DNA from 3 places in the Cytobacillus sp. Bac17 genome. Region 2 is predicted to be linked to each of the others. Evidence: riboswitches for the same ligand, from Rfam matches in the RefSeq annotation. Region 2 holds a riboswitch; each other region holds the start of a gene.
The links. A riboswitch is a leader RNA that binds a small molecule or an ion and turns the genes downstream of it on or off. The one in region 2 is predicted to bind S-adenosylmethionine.

Region 1 (7,961 bases), on a different contig from region 2:
CGGAGAAGCGATCGGACGCTGTCCGCCAGCTTTTTCTTCAGCTGCTGGCTGTTCGGGCTGATCCTCTGCTTTAGGCTGTTCAGCTTTAGGAGCCTCAGGTTTTTCTTCCGTTTTTTCTGGAGCAGGTGCAGCTTGTCCGCTTTCATTAACGATAGCAATGGTTTCACCAACATTAACCGTGTCGCCTTCCTGTGCTTTAATTTCCTGTAAAACACCGCTATGTTCAGAAATGATTTCAACATTTACTTTATCTGTTTCAAGTTCTACAACATAATCCCCTTTATTTACTGTATCACCAGGCTGTTTTAGCCACTGTGCCACCGTACCTTCTGTAATGGATTCCGCCAATTCTGGAACTTTGATTTCTGCCACCTTAATTTCCTCCTTCTTGCTTCCGTGTTAGGGTCTCATCTATTATCCGTGCTTGTTCTTTCTTATGAACAGTCGGGTCACCTTCAGCCGGGCTTGAACGGCGTCTTCTTCCAATGTAGCTGACATCGATATCGCTGCCTGCGATTTCTTTCAGTCTAGGTTCAACGAAATTCCATGCACCCATATTTTTTGGTTCTTCCTGAATCCAAACGATTTCTTCTACATTAGGATAGCGGGTTAAAATTTCTTTAATTTGATTCATTGGGAACGGATAGATTTCTTCCACTCGTAAAATATGGAACCAATCCTGATCCTGGTAGTTTTTCAGGTTTTCGGATAAATCAATTGTGATCTTACCTGTTCCAAGAATGATGCGTTTCACTTTTTCGTGATTTTGGCCTAAGCCAGGCTGTTCAATAACAGACTTGAATTCTCCTTCGCTCAATTCGAGTCCATTTGAAGCGACATTCGGATTGCGCAGCAGACTCTTAGGAGACATGATCACCAACGGGCGAACTTCCTCTTTTCCGAGAATGGCAGCCTGTCTTCTTAAGATATGGAAGTACTGTGCTGAAGAAGATAGATTAGCAACTGTCCAGTTGTTTTCTGCTGCAAGAGTCAGGAATCTTTCCAGGCGGGCACTTGAATGTTCAGGTCCCTGTCCTTCATAGCCATGTGGAAGAAGCATGACAAGACCTGATTTTTGGCCCCATTTCGCACGGCCAGCAGCAATAAACTGGTCAAACATTACCTGTGCCGCATTGGCAAAATCACCATACTGAGCTTCCCATAGAACAAGCGTTTCCGGAGCGAATACATTATATCCATATTCAAAGCCTACGACAGCAGCTTCAGATAATGGGCTATTATGGACAGCGAATGATGCTTTAGCCGTTGAAAGCTTGTGCAAAGGTGAATACGCTTTTCCAGTTGTATGATCGTGCAGAACAACGTTTCTTTGTGCAAATGTACCTCTCTCGGAATCCTGGCCAGTCAGTCTGACAGGGGTACCATCAGATAAAATGGTTGCAAAAGCCAGTGTTTCAGCAAGTCCCCAATCAATCTTGCCGTCTCCTTCAAGCGCTTCCAATCTGCGCTGCAGGATTTTGCCGAGTTTATCAAACACTTTGAAATTCTCTGGCCATTTTAATAATTCTTCGTTAATTTGCTTTAATTTATCGACAGACACAGCTGTTTTAATTTTTGGCAGACCCTTTTCGACTGTTTCAGGTGGATTGGTTAACTCCGCCTCTTTCTTTTCTTTTGGAACCTTTTCATAGGCAGCCTTCATTTTTTCCAGTACTTCATGATGAATGCCCTCTGCTTCCTCTTTGGAAATGATCTTTTCATTTAGAAGCTTATCAGCATACAGCGCTTTCACGGTTGGACGCTTGCGAATAATGTTATACATAAGAGGATTAGTCGTCATAGGCTCGTCCATCTCGTTGTGCCCAAATCTTCGGTATCCGATTAAGTCGATAAGGATATCCTTTTGGAATTTCGCACGATATTCACAAGCAATTCTTGCCGCTGCAACTACTGCTTCAGGTTCATCTGCATTCACATGCAGAATTGGCATTTCATAACCTTTGGCAAGATCACTTGCATATCTGGTAGAACGTGAATCATGTGATTCTGTTGTGAAACCAATTGTATTATTGGCAATGATATGGATCGAACCGCCCGTATTGTAGCCAGTCAGCTGTCCAAGGTTCAGTGTTTCTGCTACAATTCCCTGTCCTGGGAATGCTGCGTCTCCATGAATGATAATGGCTAAAGCAGCTTTTGGATCTACTTCAGGATAACCGGCCTTTGTTCTATTATCCTGTGAAGCTCTGGTATAGCCCTCAACCAGTGAACCTACAAATTCAAGATGGCTCGGATTGTTAGCTAATGTCAGTCTGGCTATGGTCGTATTCTCATCTTTGATCTGTTTATCAAGACCAAGGTGATATTTAACGTCGCCTGTCCAGCCGTAATTGATTCCGATAGATCCTTCGGAAGGAACCAGTTCTTTATTTGGCGCATGCTGGAATTCCGCGAAGATCATTTCATACGGCTTTCCAAGCACATGGGCAAGAACATTTAATCTTCCGCGGTGGGCCATGCCGATGTTAATTGTTTTGGCTCCATCAGAAACGGATTCAGAAACAATTTCATCCAGTAATGGAACCATTGTATCAAGACCCTCAATTGAGAATCTTTTCTGGCCAACGAATGTTTTATGAAGGAATTTTTCAAATTCCTCAACTTCAGTCAGTCTTCTTAAAACTTTCAGTTTTTCTGCCTTCTGCATTGACAGTTTATGGCTGTTGGCCCCTATTTTACGGCGAAGCCAGTCTTTTTCGTTTTCATCAAATATATGCTGGAATTCAAACGCAATTGGTCCCATATAAGCGCTTTTCAGGAATTCAATTGCTTCAAGTCCGTTGCGTAATGGATAGGTGGCGTCTTTAGTAATGACACCGGCAGGAATCTCTTTTAAATCATTTTCAGTTAAGCCATATTTGCTCAGTTCGAATAATGCACTTTCAGATTTATTGTTACCCAGCGGATAAATATCTGCAGCCAAGTGGCCATATGTGCGGATATTATCAGCAAGGCGAATCGCAGCAAGTGTTTTTTCAAGCTGTCCGGCATTCATTGGCTGATTTGCTGATGAAGCCATTTGCGGAGTTCCTTCACTCGCTAGAGGGGAACCATTTCTTTCAAAGTAGTCTTTCATTTCAGGATCGATAGAAGATGGATCCTCTAAGTATCTTTCATATAGTTCAATAACGTAGCCAAGGTTGGGGCCATGAAATCCTTGTTCAAAAGGTCCCTCACCATTCGATGGCTTTTTCATGGAAAATTACCTCCATAACTGTTTTTAAGTAAATAATTCAAATACATTTTTCTCCCCTGAAAATACAATACCCGTCTATATGATGCATTAACGTTTTATTTTTACGAATAATAATATTTTTCAGAGGATAAAACGTTTCCACAGTTATTCTAACACGGAAAATCTAGTTGTACAAAGATAAAAACATGAATATAGTGGAAAACTATTAAAAAATTTTTTTTAGTAATTACTTATTCTAATAAAATGTTTTGTTAAATGTTAAACAATTATAAATAAGAAATAACTGGGTGGTTTTTAGGGGTTCATTTTAGATTGTTATTATACTTAAAATGTTGCCCGCTGATTTCAGCACGGGACCTTCTTTCCGCCGGGAGGAACAGAGGTCTTCAGCTCCGCCTGCGCGGTCTCCCGCTCCCTCTCCTGCCGCAGGACATTTAAAAAGGCTTCCTTGACTAATACCGCACGACGAAAATGCGGATGAATTTTCGAGAATCATGTGCCCATAGCGATGATCAGTTCAGGTTAATAACTAAGTTCAAGCAAAAATTCAAAAACATTTTGTAAAAGCACTTTCTTATATAGAAGACAAAATAAAAAAGCCGGCAGTCGTCCGGCTTTAAAAAGTCTCAACTAAGTTAATATAGATTTGTTTCACTGCATTCGCATTTTTTCTGTTTTCTTTTAGGGAAGATTCAATTGCTTCTCTCGTTTCCACAGGAAAATCAAAATGGCCGCAAGTTGTACATTTTTCGAACATGGAACCAGAAACATTTACTTCAATGCCATCCATGGTCTGGAATACTGCTGGACCCTCGGATTCCGCAAACCGGTGGCGGCAGTGGCTATGTTCACGCATATTAGCTCCCCTCCAAGAAAAATTTCATTTACGTTCATTATAAAACAAATATTCTGAACTTTAAAGTGATCCCCTTCTAACATTTTATGCCAGGTTTTTTTCAAAAGAATAATTTGTGTATTTTTAAGACACATTAAAATTATTCAAATTCAGGAGGTTTTTCCATGAATATTGGCAGAGCAAAAGAGATTGCTGAGTCTGCTGAAATGCACAGTGTTACTTTGAATGGCATCCCGATCATCATTCAGCATGTAGATGAGCAGACTAAAACAGCACGTGTTTACACAAAAGCAGATTCTGAAAAAGAAATGGATGTGCCGGTTAACGATTTGATTGAAGAATGAATACCCCAAAAAAACTTTCCAGAATCTGATGGGAAGTTTTTTTGTTCAAAATTTTCCTCATTCCCCCTTAAATAATGGAGACTGAGGGCAAAAGGACGTAAGATACCTGGTCGGATATTTTTTATAACATAAAATATTCAAAAAAGTGTTGACGATTAGCGGTTTACTGTAGTAAAGTTTAGAGAAAATTTAATATTTGATTTCTTATCCAGAGAGGTCGAGGGTAAGGCCCGACGACGCCTCAGCAACCAGCAATCATTTTTTTGATTGAAAAGGTGCTAATTCCTGCAAGTTTCTAAAACTTGAAAGATAAGAAGAATGGCTGATCACATTAAAAAGTCTTCTTCTTATAGAAGGCTTTTTTTTATTTTTTATAAGGAGTGGTTACAAGCATGTATAATATTGACACCAGATTAGCGCAAATCGGAAACAGGAGCGAGTCAGCAACAGGTGCTGTCAACCCGCCCGTATATTTTTCCACGGCATATCGCCATGAAGGCATTGGCCAGTCAACTGGCTTTGACTATAGCAGAACAGGCAACCCTACCCGCCAGCTGCTTGAGGAGGCAATCGCCGATCTGGAAGAAGGCGACCAAGGCTATGCCTGCAGTTCTGGAATGGCCGCAATTCTTACCATTCTTTCTCTTTTTAAATCCGGAGATGAATGGATTGTATCAAAGGATTTATATGGCGGTACATATCGTCTGCTTGAACAGGGCTTCAAGAAGTGGGGACTTCAGTGCAAATATGTAAATACCAGCAATTCCGAAGATGTTGAACTATTAATCACGGAAAAGACCAAGGCAATATTTCTGGAGACTCCAACTAATCCGCTTATGGAACAGACTGACATTCAATTGATAGCAGACATTGCCCAAAAGCATAATATCCTCCTTATAGTTGATAACACGTTTTATACCCCTCTCCTTCAGCAGCCGTTAAAGCTTGGAGCTGATATTGTGATCCATAGTGCAACCAAGTATCTTGGCGGGCATAATGATGTCCTTGCCGGATTAATTGTTGCAAAAGGCAAAGAGTTATGTGAGGCACTGGCGATGAACCACAATGCCGCAGGTGCTGTCCTTAGCCCTTTTGATTCATGGCTGTTGATCAGAGGGATGAAGACACTCTCTCTCCGCATGGAACGTCATGAAGAAAATGCAAAGGAATTAGCAGAATTTTTATCGGGCCACGATGCAGTAACAGATGTCCTTTATCCCGGCAAGGGCGGCATGATATCATTCCGAATCAAGGATGAATCCTGGGTGAATCCATTTCTGCAGAGCCTCTCCCTTATCTCCTTTGCTGAAAGCCTTGGAGGAGTCGAGAGTTTCATAACTTATCCAGCAACTCAGACACATGCGGACATTCCTGAAGAAATCCGTATTGAAACCGGTGTTTGTAATAGGCTTCTGCGTTTCTCGGTTGGAATAGAAAATGCAGAAGATTTGAAGGCGGATCTTGAACATGCTTTTGCTAAGGTTGTTAAGGAGGCAGTACGATGAGTTCGAATTACACATTCCAAACGAAATTACTTCACAATAATCAAAAATTCGACCCGGAAACAGGAGCTGTCAGTGTACCGATCCAGCATGCCTCCACTTTTCATCAAAAAGATATTGATGTGTTCGGAAAATATGATTACAGCCGCAGCCTGAATCCAACAAGGGAAGCACTTGAAGAAGTCATCGCGGAGCTTGAAGAAGGTATTAGAGGGTTTGCCTTTTCTTCTGGAATGGCTGCCATTTCTACAGCATTCCTCCTCTTATCTCAGGGAGATCATGTTGTCATTACAGAAGATGTATATGGCGGAACCTATCGAATGACAACAGAAGTCCTGTCCCGCTTTGGCATTGAGCACACATTTGTTGATATGACAAATCTTGAGGAAGTAAAAGAAGCAATCCGTCCCAACACGAAAGTTTTCTATGTAGAGACTCCTTCCAACCCGCTGCTGAAAGTGACAGATATACAGGCCATCAGTTCACTTGCAAGACAGCATGGAGCCTTGACATTTGTGGATAATACCTTCCTGACCCCTGCCCTTCAAAAACCGCTTTCTTTAGGTGCAGATATAGTGCTGCACAGCGCAACCAAATTTTTATCCGGACACAGCGACGTCGTGGCTGGCCTAGCGGTTGTGAAAGATCCGGATTTAGGTGCAAGACTTGCTTTTCTCCAGAACTCCTTTGGAGCCGTTTTGGGTGTTCAGGATGCGTGGCTTGTGCTGAGAGGCATTAAAACGCTGCAGGTCAGGCTTGATCAGTCTGTGAAATCAGCTAAGAAAATTGCTGGTTTCCTTAATGATCACCCATCTGTTAAGAAGGTGCATTATCCAGGTTTTGCAGATCATCCCGGATATAAAATCCAGAAAATGCAGGCTGTGAACGCAGGTGCCGTCCTATCTTTTGAGCTTGAAGATGAGCTATCGATGAGAACATTTGTTGAAAATGCGAAAATACCTGTTTTTGCAGTAAGTCTGGGAGCTGTTGAATCCATCCTCTCCTACCCTGCAAAAATGTCACATGCAGCCATGCCAGCATCCGAACGGGAGCAGCGCGGAATAACGGACAGTCTTCTTCGTCTATCTGTTGGCCTGGAGAGCGCAGATGATATTATAGAAGATTTCAAGGCAGCTTTATCTGCTGCCGGAAAAACAAAACATTCGATTTTACAGCGGGGGTGATATTTTGAGTTTCCTAAATAAATTAAAGAATGAAATCATCATAGCAGATGGCGCGATGGGAACTCTTCTGTACTCCTATGGTACCGACAGCTGTTTTGAGGAATTAAATTTATCACAATCTGAACAGATCCAGCACATCCATGAAGCATACATAGGCGCAGGGGCTGAATTGATCCAAACAAATACGTATGCGGCGAATTATTTGAAGCTTCAGCGATATGGACTGGAAGACTCCGTTAAGGAGATTAACAGTGCTGCAGCAAGGATTGCCAAAAAAGCTGCCAAGGAACGCGCATATGTTGCTGGTACAATCGGCGGGATCAGGGGATTCAAGCCCAACATGATTACACTTGAAGAAATAAAAAGAAGCTTCAGGGAGCAGCTTTATTGCCTGCTGCTTGAGAATGTAGATGGTATTTTGCTTGAAACCTATTATGACCTGGAAGAGCTTGAGACTGTCCTTGCCATAGCCAGGAAAGAAACTGATTTGCCGATTATCGCACAGGTGTCTCTTCAGGAAGCGGGTGTTCTTCAGAACCAGACTTCTATCGCTGATGCTTTAGCAAAGCTTGAAGGAATTGGTGCGGATGTTGTGGGAATCAATTGCAGGCTTGGTCCGCATCATATGCTGAAAACTCTCGAAAGTGTGCCTTTGCCAAAGCATGCCTATCTTTCTGCTTATCCAAATGCCAGTATTCCAGCCTATACGGATGGCAAATTTCATTATGAAGGAGATGCAGAATATTTCCGGCAGTCAGCGATTGAATTCCGAAATCAGGGTGTCCGCCTGCTTGGAGGCTGCTGTGGAACAACACCTGACCATATCAAGGCGTTTTCTGACGTTTTAAAAGGACTTCC
Region 2 (7,961 bases):
ATGCGTCCTTGTATCTGAACTTCTGCAGCCCAGGCCTTTGCAACATCTGCACTGTATGCTCTTCCACGGTAGTCTTCATGTGTAAACAAACTTGCTTCGTCGGCTTTTGAAGTCTTCCTTGCACTACAGCAAATTGAAACTGGTATATTGTCTTCAATTATTACAAAACAGGGTTGCTTGTATTCAAAGTCTTCATAGGTATATGGAAACTGAGACTTTAAAATTTCTTTGTTTTCATGAGTTATTTTAATTGCTCTTGAATAAGTCCTGTCCCTTACATCAGGAAATACATACGCTGGCCCAGTCCATACATTGCTTAAAAGATGGTCAATGCTTAATGCCTTTATTATTTTCCCTGGATGAGCACCAGGGTTAGCTCCTATAACTTGGTCTAACTTCTCTACAGTACTCTTATCCAGTGAGTTTGAATACCTTACTATACTACCCATTCTAGTGGCACCAATGAAAATTCGTGGCGCTGCACCGTAAGGGGGTTCATTCACAGCTATCACTCGATTTTCACTATCATGTCTAAATAACACATTCACATGAAGCTCCATCAATTCTAAATCAGAGATCATACTATTCCTCCGCAATCTTCATTTCTGTCTAATATTCAAGATTACACTGTCATCTCCTGCAGCGTTTTCATTTATAGTCCAATCCTATGTATGGATAATTCCTTTATCTCTTAACAACCATATCTATATTTTTAGAGCTAAATCAATAAAATCCCACCTATTTTTCCAATTTCTAACCTGCCCAGTTTGTAAAAAAAAGCTGCCTGGTTTAGGCAGCTCTCTTAAGCACTAAAGAAGCAATCCCTCTCATCGCAAGATTGATTGGGATTGCTTCTTTATAAAACATGCTGCAGTAAAAGACAATAGGACCTGCTATAGCAGGTCCTCACAAATTAAGCCGTTGCAGTTGCAGCGTATTTTTCTTCCAATGTCTTCTTTAACAATGAAGCTAACTCAAGCATTCCATATTTTCCAGCTTTCGCTTCTGCTTCAGAGTTATAGTTTGTGTTTGTATTAATATCATAAGTAAAAATGTCACCTTCAGCATTTCTGATAAATTCAATGCCAGCGACTTGAATATGATTCCTGGCCAGAACGTCTTTATATTTTTCTAAAATTTCGTCCTCAAAACCTTCAATGATCTTGAACTTTGGCCTCTCTTCTGCTTCTTCTCCAACAGGGCAGAATAAGTCGCCAATCTGGCATGCGTCCGCAGGGCATAGTTCAAATCCTTCCGATGTATCAACCCTGACGGCATAAACAAAGTTGCCTCCGACAAATTCACAGCGGGTGATATAGCTTTCAGGAGATTGAATATATTCCTGAATAAGGGTAATGCCATCAACAGGCTCTTCGAAGGAAGGTCCCTCCACATAAGCTTTTAGAGCTTCAATACTATGGAATAATTGAACACCCAGGCCTTTACCGGCACGGTTATGCTTCGTGATAAACGGCTGTCCGGCAAATGCTTCGGCTGCCTTAATAATATGTTGTTTTCCAACCGCTGCAATCGTTTTGGGAGTCCTGACACCAGATTTGTTTAACTCCAAGTACTGCAAAACCTTACTAACTTCAAGCTTCAGAGCGCTCGTTCCATTCAACACTGTACGGCCATGTGCTTCAAGCCAGGCCAATACTTGTCCCGAAAATTCAGCTGCAAAGCGATGATCACGGGTATGAGAAGAAGCACTCATCCGGCTATAGAAGATTCCTTCTGGAGGTTCTGCCGATAAATCTACCGTTCCTTCGTCTAAATGCCATTCTTCATAAGGAACACCCAGTTCCTCCAGCCTTTTTGTCAAATGGACTGTCCACTCACTATTTTCATGAATTACATATACCTTGCTCATTATTATGGCCCCTTTCTAGCTCTTTATTAAACTGCGTTTTTGTTCCACTAATGGCATAACCGTCTTTGCAAAGCGTTCCATTTCCTCCAGCTGAGGTGAAAATTGCAATAATAATAAGTCTAGGCCAGCTTCTTCATATTGTAAAATCCGATCAGCAATTTGCTCTGGTGTTCCTACTAAGTTTGGCCGCAGACCTCTGTTAGAGACAGAGTAATCCTGCAGCTGAATCTGCTGCTCTAATTGTGACTTTGTAGTGAAATCCTTAAAACCGGCGTAACCGCTGGAATCCTTCACAGCCGTGATTTTTTCAAGCTCAGCAAGAGCTTCTTCTTCTGTATCACGGCAAATAACATAAGCAGCCATTCCGAAAGAACTGAATGGCGCATTGCCCGTTTGTTCACGCCGTGCCTTCATTTCTCCTATTTTCAGATCAATCTCCTCAGCCGTTCCGCCGTGCATAACATAAGCATCACATTTTTCTGCAATGGTCTGCTTGCCTTTTTCGCTTTCACCGCCTGCATAAAGAATCGGGTTAGGTCTTTGAACTGGCTTTGGAGCAAGCTTCGTGTCCCTTAAGTCGTAAAATTGACCGGAATAATGGAAGGTTTCTTCCGTCCATAACCCTTTTAGAACATCAATGAACTCCTCAGTGCGGGCATAACGCTCATCATGTTCTGTAAAAATACCGCCATATTGACGCGCTTCTTCGGCCCACCAGGCAGAAACCACATTTAGAGTAAAACGGCCGTTGCTGATTTGATCAATATTGGCTGCCATTTTTGCTGCTACAGCAGGATTATGAAAACCAGGGCGGACCGCGGTCATAATTTCAATTTTTTCCGTCACGGCTGCAAGTGCGGCTGCCGTGGACCAGGCTTCAAGAGAATCATGGTCCGGTCCTTTAATATCATTTAAATATAATTCAGCTATTAACGTAGTCGAGTATCCCCATTTTTCAGCCGACTGAATGACGTTTTTAGCATATTCAAAGGTTGGCGGCATATTTTCGTCTTCTACATTTCGCAGCCAGCCTCCAAAAATCGGCAACCAGAAACCATATTTCATTTTTCTTCTCTCCTCTTGCATTTTTAAATATCTACTTTTCGCATAACTTAAGTTGGATTTATAAACAATTAAAAAACTCTCCTCCTAAGAAGAGAGTTTTATCAACCCTCTTCTCATCTTTCAAGCGATGCGCTTGCTGGAATTGGCACAGTATTCATCAGAACCTGCTGCCGAGGCTTCAAAGGGCCAGTCCCTCCACCTCTCTGGATAAGAAGAAAATATTCAATTTTTTAATTAATTAAAGCGATAATAATTTAAATTCACCCAATTGTCAATCAATTATTTCTGAACTCTAAATACTAATAAGGATTATCCTTATATAATGACACTCTTAATACATATCCTTCTGGGTAAAATTCCAAAACGCAACAGCAAGACAGGCGGCAGCCCAAATCCCAAGCATGGTTAATGAAAATGGCAGTGACATCCCTTCAATCGGCGGAGCTTGACCTTCTAAGTAGTTAATCAGATCAAAGTTCAAGTTCACTAAATACTTGGAGCTCGTCCAGCTCGAACCGATAGAAGATAACAGGGTGCCTGCGATTAACACGGCCATCATCGCCCCAATTCCAGTCGCTGTATTTTTCACCAGAACCGATATCATGAGGCTTATGGTTCCAACAACCGCTGTTACCACCCAGGCAAGCCCAACTGACATCAGCAGGTATTCCCACATCGACAGGATATGGATGTATTCCGTTGAAAACTCACCAGATGCAGAAGCTTGAAATCCGGTCAAAATAGGTGCAGTCCAGCCATCATAACCGAGCACGATTCCTGAAACCCCATAACAGACAATCACGGTTGCCGCCATCAGCAATGACGTATACAGCAAAACCGTCAGCCATTTAGCCATCAGGATTCTCCATCGTTTAACCGGCCGGGACAGCAATGTTTTGATGGTGCCATCATTATATTCCCCGCTCACAATATCAGCCATTATAATAATAATGAATAAAGGCAGGACAAGCGTAATTCCCTGTGAGAAAAAGATGCGGATAAACGTAGGGGCTCCAGGATAGTTTGGGTTAATATCGTTGTCCAGATAATACTGCTTTTGCTTCAGATCAAATTCAAGGAACTGTCTAAACTCGTCCTGGATTCCGCTCGATGCCAGCCGATTTTGCCGATCGACAATCTCCTGCTGAAGCTCCACTCTCCAGTCCAGAGTACCCTGTTTTTCGATTTTCTCCTGTATCTCCCGGTATTGTGCGTATGTAAACATAGAGACTAGAATGACTAAAATAACGATGACAACCGCCATGCGTTTTTTGGAAGCAATCTTCATCACTTCATTATGAATCAGGCCAACCATATTTGGATTAGACAATATGATCGCCTCCTGTCAAACTAATAAATAGATCCTCCAATGTCTGCACTTTCCTTTCGATCGTCCATACATCAATACCCGCCTTCATTAAAGCTTCATTCAGGAGCGAGGTTTTGCTATCATCCATAAGAGTGTGTATAGTATGGTCATCATATAGTTCTGCAGCCTGGACATATGGGGATTCTTTAAGAATAGCAAGTGCACGAAAAGAATCACTGACTCTCCAATCCACACCAGATGACAGTGCACCAACTAAATCGCTGACGCTGCCGACCTTCACGATCTTCCCATGGCTCATAATAGCCACACGGTCCGCCAGCAACTCGATTTCACTTAAAATATGACTGGATACGAGCACCGTTAGGCCCGTATCATCGACCAGCTTCCTGATAAATGTCCGCAGATCTTTGATTCCCATCGGGTCCAGTCCATTTGTAGGTTCATCCAGTATCAGCACATCCGGACGGCCTAACAATGCTTGTGCAATACCAAGGCGCTGACGCATTCCCAATGAATAGGTCCGAACCTGATCATCAATTCTTACAGTCAGATCAACCAAATCAATGACCTCTTGGATCCGTTCTTCATCCACATCAGGCAGCATCCGTGCAAAGATTTGCAGGTTTTCGCGGCCGCTCAAATACTTATACAGCTCTGGATTTTCGACGATAGAACCGAGGCGCTGCATCGCTTGAACAAATTGCTTTCTTACATCAAAACCACATATTTCAACCTTCCCGGACGTTGGCTTAATGAGCCCAACGAGCATCCGGATCGTGGTGGTTTTACCGGCACCATTAGGACCCAGGAACCCAAATACTTCTCCTGGATAAATGTCAAATGATATATTATCAATAATCGTTTTCTTTCCAATGATTTTCGTTACATTTTCCAATTGAACTGTCGGCTTTAAGCTCATAGCATCACCCTTGTTCTATTCTAACTAAATTTTCGAACAATGACTCTTTTAAATACTCAATTTGAGAAAAATTTAGATACAATTACATTAAAAGGAGAAGTCAAACGATGAAAAAATGGATGTGGCAGTTATTTTTAACATTGTCCCTTGCGCTGACAGTTCTTTTTGGGTATGGCCTAGTCAGTGCCTACATGGATGTTACCAGTCCGCCTCGAGCAGGGATACTAGCGAAAACAGAAGAAGTTCCTGTCACACCTGGTGATACATATGTTGCACTTGGCGATTCATTGACCAGGGGTGTCGGCTCATCAAAGGGAGAAGGCTTTGTCCAGCCGGTTGGAAATGAACTTAAAGAAAATAATACTATAGAACGTTTCCAAAACCTGGGTGTAAGAGGTGCCAGAATTGAAGATTTGCTGGCCCAGTTAGAACAAAAGGAAGTCAAGAGATCTCTTAAAGACGCCAAAATCATTACCATTACAATAGGGGGAAATAACCTTTTTAATAGCGGGGAGATCCTCGAAAAATATTCAGAAGAAACCGCCCTTGGCATCCTGGAGACCGAAATTCCGAATTTGGAAAAGACGTTTAAAAACATTCGTGAAAGTAATCCCAATGCAGTCATACTCTATATGGGGCTATATAATCCATTCAAGCAATCGCCAAACGGGGATTCATTTGATTCCATCATCCAAAAATGGAATGAGTCTGCCCGTACACTAGGCTTGAAATACAAAGTTCAAGTAGTGGATACTTTCAATCTGGTCACAGACGCCAAACGCGATCTTTCCAGTGATGTCTTTCATCCGAATGATGCTACTTATCAGCAAATAGCTGAAAGCATGTCACTTGTCATTGAAAAAAGTATCATCCAATAAGAAAAAGGTGAATCCACGGCAGATTCACCTTTTTCATTATTTGTATGCTTCATTAACCTTTAGCCAAAAGGCCCTATAGGGCTATGAATCCGTTATCCTATAATGGTGTGCTTACCCTAACTGGCGTTTGAATTCTTTAACAGCGAAGAAGTAAGAGATGAGCATGATGCCGACGCACCAGGCAAGCGCGATCCAGATGCCGCTGCCAACAGACCCTTCATACAAGAGGGCACGGATCGCATCCACGATTGAAGTCACGGGCTGGTTTTCAGCGAACGCACGGACTATTTTAGGCATGGTGTCGGTGGGAACAAAGGCCGAACTGATAAACGGCAGGAAAATCAGCGGGTATGAGTAGGCTGTCGCCCCTTCCATAGACCCCGCTTTCAATCCGGGAATGACCGCCAGCCATGTCAGCGCCAGTGTAAACATCCCGAGTATTCCAGCTACCGCAAGCCACTCCAGGACATCAGCGCTGGAACGAAAACCCATCAAGAGAGCAACGAGGATAACCACCAAGATAGTAAGCGCATTGGAAACAAGCGAGGTCAGCACGTGAGCCCACAATACCGACGAGCGCTTGATGGGCATCGTAATGAAACGCGACATCAGCCCGCTCTTTACATCCGTAAACAGCCGGACGGAAGTGTAAGCAACGCCGGACGCGATAGCCATCAGCAGAATTCCCGGCAATAAATAATTGACGTAGTTGTCCGTTCCTGTCTCTATGGCGCCGCCAAATACGTAGACAAACAGCAGCATCATCATAATCGGCGTAATCGCCACCGTGATAATCGTATCCGGACTGCGCATAATGTTGCGCATTAAACGACCTAGTAATACCCCTGTTTTACTTTTCATTTACATTTCCTCCTTTTTGCCGATGATTGCGAGGAAAATTTCCTCCAATGTCGGCTGCTTCTCGATATACTCCACCTTCGCTGGCGGGAACATCTCCTTGAGTTCGGTTAGAGTACCGGTCGTGATGATTTTTCCGCCATGCAGAATGGCGATTCGGTCTGCCAGTTGTTCGGCTTCCTCCAGATACTGGGTCGTCAGCAGGATGGTCGTGCCGCCGCCGGCAAGCTCCTTGACGGTATCCCAGACTTCAATCCGCGCTTCCGGGTCAAGCCCTGTCGTTGGTTCATCGAGAAAAATGACTGCCGGCGTCCCAATCAGGCTCATGGCGATGTCAAGCCGGCGCTTCATCCCGCCGGAATAATTGTCAGCCCGGCGGTTAGCCGCATCGGCCAGGCTGAATCTTGCAAGCAGATTGTCAGCGACTTCTGCGGGATTAGAAACTCCCCTCAGCCTGGCGATCATCATCAGGTTTTCCCGCCCGGTGAGCATGCCGTCTAAGCTTGAGAACTGCCCTGTCAGACTGATGCTCTGGCGAACCTGATCCGGTAGCCGCTGGACGTCAAAGCCGCGAATACTAGCTTCTCCGCCATCAGACTTCATCAGCGTCGAGAGGATGTTGACGGTCGTCGTCTTGCCCGCTCCATTTGAACCCAGCAGGGCGAAAATTTCGCCACGCCTCACCTCAAAATCCACCCCCTTTAAGACTTCCTTATCTTTAAAGGATTTTTTTAACCCTTTTACAAAAATCGCTGCATTGCTCATACTTTTTTCCTCCTTATAATTAGCGCCTTGCGGAGCTGGATTGCCTACAAACCCCTACTTAGTCTGACAGATATTCTGTATAACTTAGTACCGAGGTAAAAATGAAACTGAATAGTGCAGGTGATAAACCACATTTGTAAAACACCTATTCAGTCGGTATTATATATAGAATTTATTTTTTTCCCAATCGCTTCATGATACTCTCATTCAAATCCTCACGATACTTGGCAACATAGGTTTTAGCATTTGCCACTAGTTCGTCGGCAAAGGATGCCA
Region 3 (7,961 bases), on a different contig from region 2:
ATGTTGTCTCCTTTATTTATCAGAAGTGAAGGCTACGGAACCAGGAGTTCAACTGTGATGCTGATGTCAGAGGATGAGATTTTTTATAAGGAAAGGGTACATATAGGGGATAGCCCGCAGGAACAGGAGTTTATTATTCAAAAATAAGAAGCCAGTTCAGGCATCTGGCTTCTTTCATTAGGCAAGCGGTAAAGTAATCCGCACCGTTGTTCCTTCATTTTCCCTGCTGTGGATGTAAAGATTTCCGCCATGGTTTTTAATGATTTTTTTGCAGATCATGATGCCAAGGCCTGTGCCTTTTTCTTTTGTGCTGTAAAACGGCTCTCCCAGTTTGGCGAGGCGTTCTTCGGGTATGCCAATTCCCTCATCCTCGACACTGATGATGACAGAATGGTCCTCCTGGCGGATATCCACGTTTATTTTTCCGCCCGCCGGCATGGCTTCAATCGAGTTCTTAATGATGTTAATCAGCACCTGTTTAATTTTATCTTTTTCACATTTCACATAAAACTCGCCTGGTGACTGTGTTAGTTCGATCACGATATTCTCCATAACAGCCTGGCTGTTTAAGAGAGTGATTACACTTTTTACAACGTTTGTCAGGCAGGTTTCTTCCATTTCGGTTATTTGAGGTTTGGCGAGAACGAGCAGGTCATTGACGATGCCTTCAATCCGTTCCAGCTCACTTAGGATGACCTCCGCGAAATCTCCTTTATGTTCTTCATATAATAACTGTGTAAAGCCTTTTATGGCTGTAAGCGGGTTGCGGATTTCATGGGCAATGCCTGCGGCAAGCTGACCGACAACGGAAAGTTTTTCGGCATTCTGCAGCTTTTCCTCTGTCTTCTTTTGTCCGGTCACGTCTTTAATAATGATTTGGTAGACCTTTCTGTTCTTGAAAGTGGTTGGAATCAGCTGGACTTCGGCTTTTCTCGTTTGTCCGTCAGTCCGGATCAGATTAAGCTCAAAATTCACACTTAGCTTTGTTTGCAGAAAATCATCGAGAGTGGAATGTTCTGAAGGAGGAATGTAGTCGTGGAGGGAGGTGCCGATCATCTCTTTGATGCTCGTGAATCCAAAAAGCTTTTTTCCTTCATTATTGATGTAGGTCCAAATCCCCTTTTGTGTGACCATTCCTATCGTATCCTTGGAGAACTCCACCAGAAAGCGGTACTTCTCCTGTGTTTCAAGAATCTCCTCTTCCATGATAATTCTCTGTGTCATATCCCGGATGATGCACATCATTTCTTTATCGTCATTAATGACTGAAAAATTGGCTTCAAGCCACAGATAATGCCCCTCCTTATGCCTGAAGCGAAAGGTCTCCCGTTTATGCGGAAGCTGTTCAAGCTCGGCCAAAGCATCTCCTAAGAGGTCCCGGTCATTTGGATGGCAGTATGTATAAAGGCTGCTTCGATAAAAGTCCTGCTGTGAGTACCCCAGCATCGGCAAGCAGGAAGGGGAGACATATAAAGCAATGCCTTCTTTGGTTACTCTTGCAATCACATCGCTGGAATGCTGAATGGCCAGCTGCAGATTCCTCGCTTCGACTTTGTCCGCGAATAAATCTGCAGGATTCTCGGTCATGATCATTTTCTGTCCCTCCTTTTTGAAAAATGGCACTTTTCCATCATTATACAATACATGTTTGGATTGACATATAGGATAAATTTCACTCTATGCAAACTGTGAAAAGGATCCCTTGTCAGGTATCAAACTCATAGGAGCTTTCTAATTTCCTCTCCAAGGATGAATATGCCTTCCTGCAGTTCCCCCAGCGAGGCATAAGCATAGGAAATTCGTATAAAATGATTCGGCCCGTCACTGTATATGCTGCCGGGATTAATCAGCAGTTTTCTTAAAATGGCCTGCCGATATAGGCTTCGAATTGGAATACTGGACGGTACTTTCAGCCATATAAAAAAACCTCCTTCCGGAGAATTCCATTCTGCTATCCCGGACAAGTGAGCATCTAATGTATTCAGGGCAGTATTACGACGAATTCTCAGCTGCTCACGTACCCTTTCCATATGCTTTTGATAGAGGCCGGTGGACAGCCATTTTTCAGCTACCCTTTGTGAAAGTGAACTTGAACCATAGTCAGTCTGCATTTTAAGATCTGCAAGCCGGTCGATAACAGGTTCAGGTGCTGCTACCCAGCCTATTCGAAGTCCGGGACTCAATGTTTTTGACAAGCTTCCCATATAAAGGACCTGGCCGTTTTTGTCCATTGCTTTTAATGGTGGAGGGGGCATTTCATCAAGCCATAGCTCACGATAAATATCGTCTTCCACAATTGGCAGCTGTTCTATTCTGCAAACATCAAGCAGTTCCCTCCGTCTTTTTTCTGTCATTAAAATTCCAGTCGGGTTATGGTAGGAAGGAATCGTATATAAAATGGATTTCCCTTTTTCATATTTCTTCAAAGAGATGCTTTTCGTGATAACTCCCTCTTTATCCATCGGCAATCCTTTTAAATTCATGCCTGATGACCGGAAAAGCTGTAAAGAATATAAGTAAGAGGGCTTTTCCAGAAATACGGGTGCCCCTCTTTGCACAAGGCCCAATGAAACAAGCTGCAGGGCTTGCAGCCCTCCAGAAACAATAAGTATCGAGGAAGGAGAAGCGTCTATTCCAGATGCTGCCAAATATTCACTAACTGCCTGTCTTAATGGCAAATACCCCTTTGGTTCCTCATAACCGAGTTCACTCAATTCATCAGCAGCTTCCTTTAGAACTTTCTGCATCGTTTGCACAGGGGAAATCTCAGGGGAAAGCTCTCCTTTGCTGAGCTGTATAAAAGCGGGATCCATTTCTAAATCATTAATTTCTTGAACGATTTTTTCGCTGGCTCTGTGTATCCCTGTATCGATATATTCACTCCAGTTGGCAGACTGCCTTGAAGCGAGCAAGGTCCAAGTATTATTAATAACCTTTGTGCCAACCCCCGTTTTCCCTTCTATTAGTCCATCTGCAGCAAGTTCTTCCAGAGCAGTGATAATTGTGCTTCGGTTTACTCCAAACTCCTCAGCCAGTTTCCGCTGGCTTGGAATTCTACTTCCGATTGGCCATTCCCCTTTGGAAATCTTTCCTTTAATAGTCTCAATAACTTGCTGATATTTTGGCAATTGTGCTGTATCCATCCATATAACCGCCTTTATGAAAATTGGCTGGCAAAATTCTTTCCTAATTGGTTGAGGACATTGTATCAGTTATTGATTATCCTGAAAAGCAGCACAGATAATGGCTGGAAATGTTGATAAGGGGGATGAAGTTGGCAAATAAGAAATTTATGATTATCGGGGCGCATAGTTCTATCATCATTCTTTGGGCATCCGCATTCCCGGGAATTCGGGCTGGGCTTGAATCGTACTCCCCTGAGCACCTTGCCCTTTTTAGACTTTTAGTTGGTTCGGCTGCACTTGGTGTCTTAGCACTGCTGACAAGGATGCGTCTTCCGGATATAAAAGATCTTCCTGCTATTTTTATACTTGGATTCCTTGGTTTTACGGTTTATCATACAGCTCTCAACATTGGGGAAAAAACAGTAAGCGCAGGGCCGGCAAGCTTGATTGTATCAATGACTCCGATCTTTTCGGCTGCGTTGGCTGCTTTATTTTTAAGGGAAAGGTTTGGAAGGGTCAGGTGGACTGGTTCCGCAGTCAGTTTTGCTGGTGCCGCACTTATTTCGCTTGGTGCAGGAGGAGGGTTTGAAATCCAAACCGGTATTTTATTTGTCCTGCTTGCTTCCATTTCAGAAAGCATCTATTTCGTGTTTCAGACTAAATATTTTAATAAATACGGATTTTTGTCATTTACATCCTATACGGTATGGGCAGGGACTGGTTTTATGCTGATTTATCTTCCTGGGCTTGGTAATGAGATCTTTCATGCATCGGCCGAATCCACTTTAAGTGTCATCTATTTGGGGATTTTTCCAACGGTAATTCCATATATTGCCCTAGCTTTTCTTGCGTCCATAGGAGGGACTTCTGAAGCGACAAGCTCTCTTTATCTGACACCAGCAATAGCATTTGTCATTGCTTGGGTTTGGCTGGGAGAGGTGCCGACTATGTTATCCGTTGCGGGTGGTATAATCGCTCTGGCAGGTGTGATGATTATTCACCGTAAAGACAGCTCTGTTAAAGTAACGGAAATTTTTAAAAATGGCCCAAGTGAAAATATTTGAAAAATAATGATTGACATCCTTTTCTTTATGGTGGTAAAGTAATAAGCATATTAAACAACCGAATAATAAAAATCTTCTTATCCAGAGAGGTTGAGGGACTGGCCCTATGACACCTCGGCAGCGGACAAAAGTGTACCGTGCCAAATCCAGCAAGCGTAGCTTGAAAGATAAGAAGAGGACCATTGATAAATGCCGCCCTCTTCTTTCTTTAGAAGAGGGTTTTTGTTTTTATCCGAAAAAAATGCATCAAGATTCTATTCATAAACATATGAATAATTCTTATCGAGAGAAGCAGAGGGACCTGGCCCAATGAAGCTTCGGCAGCAGGCAGACTGCACTGTGCCAAATCCAGCAGGCGATAGCCTGAAAGATAAGGAGGGGACTTCAAAAAACCTCTTCTGTTAGAAGGGGTAAATTTCAGGATATAATTCTTAGTTTTCCCATAGGATTAATTATATATAACATTTAGAAAAGGAGAGATGCTGAATGATAGAGTTTCAGAATTTAAAGAAAATCTATGAAAGCGGAGGACAGCAGGTAGCTGCTTTAAATGGAATAGACTTAAAGATTAACAAAGGTGAGATTTTCGGTGTGATCGGCTTCAGCGGTGCGGGAAAGAGCTCTTTGATCCGCTGTGTCAATTGGCTGGAGAAGCCGACTTCAGGAAAGGTCATTGTCAGTGGACATGATCTGACGGCTTTATCTGTAAGAGAAATTCGCGAAGTGAAAAGAAACATCGGGATGGTCTTTCAGCATTTTAACCTTTTAAATTCGAAAACAGTGTTTGCCAATGTGGCGATGCCGCTCACACTGGGTAAGATCCCTAAAGATGACATCAAAAAGCGTGTCCATGAACTATTAGAATTCGTGGGGCTTGCAGACAAGGCAAACAGCTATCCCGATCAGCTGTCAGGCGGGCAAAAGCAGCGGATCGGAATTGCCAGGGCGCTGGCGACCCAGCCTTCCATTCTATTATGTGATGAAGCAACTTCAGCGCTGGATCCGCAGACAACCAGCTCTATCCTGCAGCTGCTGAAAAAAATAAATAAAGAATACAACATTACTATACTGATCATTACCCATGAAATGTCTGTAATCAGAGAGATCTGTGATCGTGTCGCTGTAATAGAGGCAGGAAAAATTATCGAAGAAGGAACCGTCTTCAATGTCTTTTCATCACCAAAGACGCAAACAGCGAAAAACTTTGTCAGCACTGTCATGAATGATCAAATACCTGACTCCATTAAAGAAGTGATTGAAAAACAGCAAGGGCTTCAAAAGGTATTTAGAATCAACTTTGTTGGAAATTCTGCCGGGCAGCCGCTCCTCTCGCAGGTTGCCAAAAAGTTTAATATCGACTTCAACGTCCTGTTTGGAAATATTACTGAACTTCAGGGAACACCGTTTGGCAACCTGATTGTCGAATTCCAGGGTCCGGACAGTGAAATCAGACGTGCTATTCAGTACATCAGCCAGGAAAAAGTTTCAATAAAGGAAGTGACAACACGTGCTAGTTAATCAGGAAAAAATCATCGAAGCCTTAATCGAAACGATTCAAATGGTGGCATTCTCATTGCTGTTTTCAGCTGTTATCGGACTGCCGCTTGGTATATTGCTTGTCGTAACAAGGAAAGGGCATCTGCTGGAAAACCTCGTTGTTTTTAATATCATAAACAGCATTATTAATATTTTCAGATCAGTTCCCTTCATCATTTTAATGGTGGCCATTATCCCCATTACCAGGCTGATTGTCGGAACATCAATAGGTACGGCTGCAGCCGTAGTGCCGCTAGTCTTTTATGCCGGGCCATATATTGCAAGATTAATAGAAAACTCATTGCTTGAGGTAGATCCGGGAGTCATAGAAGCTGCAGAAGCAATGGGAGCAACACCAGGCCAGATAATATTAAAATTCCTGATTCCGGAAGCACTTAGTTCGCTGGTATTAGGCTTTACAATTGCAACAATCGGATTGGTCGGAGCATCAGCCATGGCTGGGGCAGTCGGAGGCGGCGGGCTTGGTGACCTCGCCATTACCTACGGCTACCAGCGATTCGATACAACAGTCATGCTGATTACCGTTGCGATCTTAGTTGTCATGGTTCAGGGCCTGCAGTCATTCGGAAATATCTTATCCAAAAAAATCAGAAGAAGATAAATAAGGAGGAAATACATCATGAAAAAACTATTCTTAACATTCATTATTTTAGCATTGGGTGTGTTCACTGCAGCATGCTCAAGCACAACTGGAGGAGAAGAAACAAAGAAGATTAAATTAGGTGTAAGCGGTTCTGATACACGCATCTGGGACTTTATTGCAGAAAAGGCTGAAAAGGAAGGCATTGAAATTGAAGTTGTGACATTCTCTGACTATGTGCAGCCCAATGTTGCCCTTGCAGAAGGCGATCTTGATGTGAATGCATTCCAAACAGTCGCTTATTTTGACACTTTTATTAAAGAGCATAATATGGATCTTACCCCAATAGCGACAACTGTTTTAGCACCAATGGGGCTTTATTCTGAAAAAGTAAAATCGGCAGAAGACATTCCGGAAGGCGGCAAAATTGCCATTCCAAATGATGCTTCAAATGGCGGAAGAGCCCTTCTTTTACTGGAGGAAGCCGGCCTGATTAAATTATCCGAGGACTATGACGGAAACCTGGACTTGAATAAAATCGTTGAAAATCCGAAGAACCTTGAATTTGTAGAAATGGTATCAGCGCAGACACCGCGTGCACTTCCGGATGTCTCTGCTTCTGTAATCAATAACGGAATTGCCGTAGATGCAGGCTTTAACCCAACTAAGGATTCAATTTTTATTGAAAGTGAAACTGCTACTCCATACGTAAATATCATTGCTGTCCGAACAGAAGACAAGGATAACAAAACGCTTAAGAGAATTGCTGAACTTTACCAGGAAGATGATGTAGCTGATTTCATTACGAAGGAATATGACGGAAGCATGATCCCGACTTTTATTCCTTTAAGTGATATTGGCTGGTAAAAAATTATTTATAAAGGAGGAACAATGATGGCGGCACCTGTAAAAGCACTATCTGAACTGAAAGAAGCAATCAAGAAAAATGTTGAGGGAAATAAAGAACTTTATCTTTCCGCAAGCCACCAGATCCATGCGACCCCGGAAATAGGAAATGAGGAGTTTTTTGCCTCTGGCTTGCTTTCAGGCATCCTTGAGAAGGAAGGTTTTGAAGTTGAGCGGGCAGTGGCCGGGCATGAAACAGCTTTCCTTGCCCGGAAAAAATCCGATAAACCAGGGCCGTCTATTGCATTCCTTGCAGAATATGATGCCCTTCCCGGGCTGGGTCATGGATGCGGCCACAATATCATTGGCACAACAAGTGTGGCAGCAGCCATTGCATTGAGCAAGGTTATTGATGAGACCGGAGGAGAGGCAGTAGTATTTGGAACCCCGGCAGAAGAAGGCGGGCCAAATGGAAGTGCAAAAGGCAGCTTTGTGAAGCATGGCTTACTTGAAGGCATTGACGCTGCCCTAATGGTTCATCCATCAAACCATAGCCGCCTGACCAGTTCATCACTGGCAGTTGATCCGCTTGACTTCGAGTTTATCGGTAAGCCTGCCCATGCGGCAGCTTCACCGGAGGAAGGAATCAATGCCCTTGATGCAGTTATTCAGCTATTTAACGGAATTAATGCCCTTCGTCAGCAATTAAAGGATGATGTACGAATCCATGGCATTATTACTCATGGCGGGTATGCTCCAAATATTATCCCTGAGTATGCAAAAGCCAGA

Region 1: another riboswitch for S-adenosylmethionine. It lies ahead of NR125_RS18295 (methionine biosynthesis PLP-dependent protein); the one in region 2 lies ahead of NR125_RS24555 (LLM class flavin-dependent oxidoreductase).
Region 3: another riboswitch for S-adenosylmethionine. It lies ahead of NR125_RS08955 (methionine ABC transporter ATP-binding protein); the one in region 2 lies ahead of NR125_RS24555 (LLM class flavin-dependent oxidoreductase).

What each region holds. Positions count from the first base shown of each region.
Region 1 is NZ_JALJRC010000017.1:16,969-24,929, forward strand. Features, by position in the region: gene odhB (2-oxoglutarate dehydrogenase complex dihydrolipoyllysine-residue succinyltransferase) at 1-372, opposite strand, end outside; gene sucA (2-oxoglutarate dehydrogenase E1 component) at 374-3,217, opposite strand; gene NR125_RS18285 (hypothetical protein) at 3,834-4,073, opposite strand; gene NR125_RS18290 (H-type small acid-soluble spore protein) at 4,238-4,417, shown strand; SAM riboswitch class I at 4,619-4,733, shown strand; gene NR125_RS18295 (methionine biosynthesis PLP-dependent protein) at 4,810-5,922, shown strand; gene metC (cystathionine beta-lyase) at 5,919-7,103, shown strand; gene NR125_RS18305 (bifunctional homocysteine S-methyltransferase/methylenetetrahydrofolate reductase) at 7,108-7,961, shown strand, end outside.
Region 2 is NZ_JALJRC010000032.1:35,285-43,245, reverse strand. Features, by position in the region: gene NR125_RS24565 (GNAT family N-acetyltransferase) at 1-581, opposite strand, end outside; gene NR125_RS24560 (ATP-grasp domain-containing protein) at 914-1,870, opposite strand; gene NR125_RS24555 (LLM class flavin-dependent oxidoreductase) at 1,886-2,935, opposite strand; SAM riboswitch class I at 3,046-3,149, opposite strand; gene NR125_RS24550 (ABC transporter permease) at 3,267-4,250, opposite strand; gene NR125_RS24545 (ABC transporter ATP-binding protein) at 4,258-5,184, opposite strand; gene NR125_RS24540 (SGNH/GDSL hydrolase family protein) at 5,292-6,062, shown strand; gene NR125_RS24535 (ABC transporter permease) at 6,174-6,923, opposite strand; gene NR125_RS24530 (ABC transporter ATP-binding protein) at 6,924-7,685, opposite strand; gene NR125_RS24525 (DUF1048 domain-containing protein) at 7,858-7,961, opposite strand, start outside.
Region 3 is NZ_JALJRC010000004.1:197,402-205,362, reverse strand. Features, by position in the region: gene NR125_RS08975 (NRDE family protein) at 1-147, shown strand, start outside; gene NR125_RS08970 (PAS domain-containing sensor histidine kinase) at 178-1,593, opposite strand; gene pdxR (MocR-like pyridoxine biosynthesis transcription factor PdxR) at 1,719-3,143, opposite strand; gene NR125_RS08960 (DMT family transporter) at 3,275-4,189, shown strand; SAM riboswitch class I at 4,264-4,363, shown strand; SAM riboswitch class I at 4,466-4,566, shown strand; gene NR125_RS08955 (methionine ABC transporter ATP-binding protein) at 4,676-5,707, shown strand; gene NR125_RS08950 (methionine ABC transporter permease) at 5,697-6,347, shown strand; gene NR125_RS08945 (MetQ/NlpA family ABC transporter substrate-binding protein) at 6,366-7,193, shown strand; gene NR125_RS08940 (M20 family metallopeptidase) at 7,221-7,961, shown strand, end outside.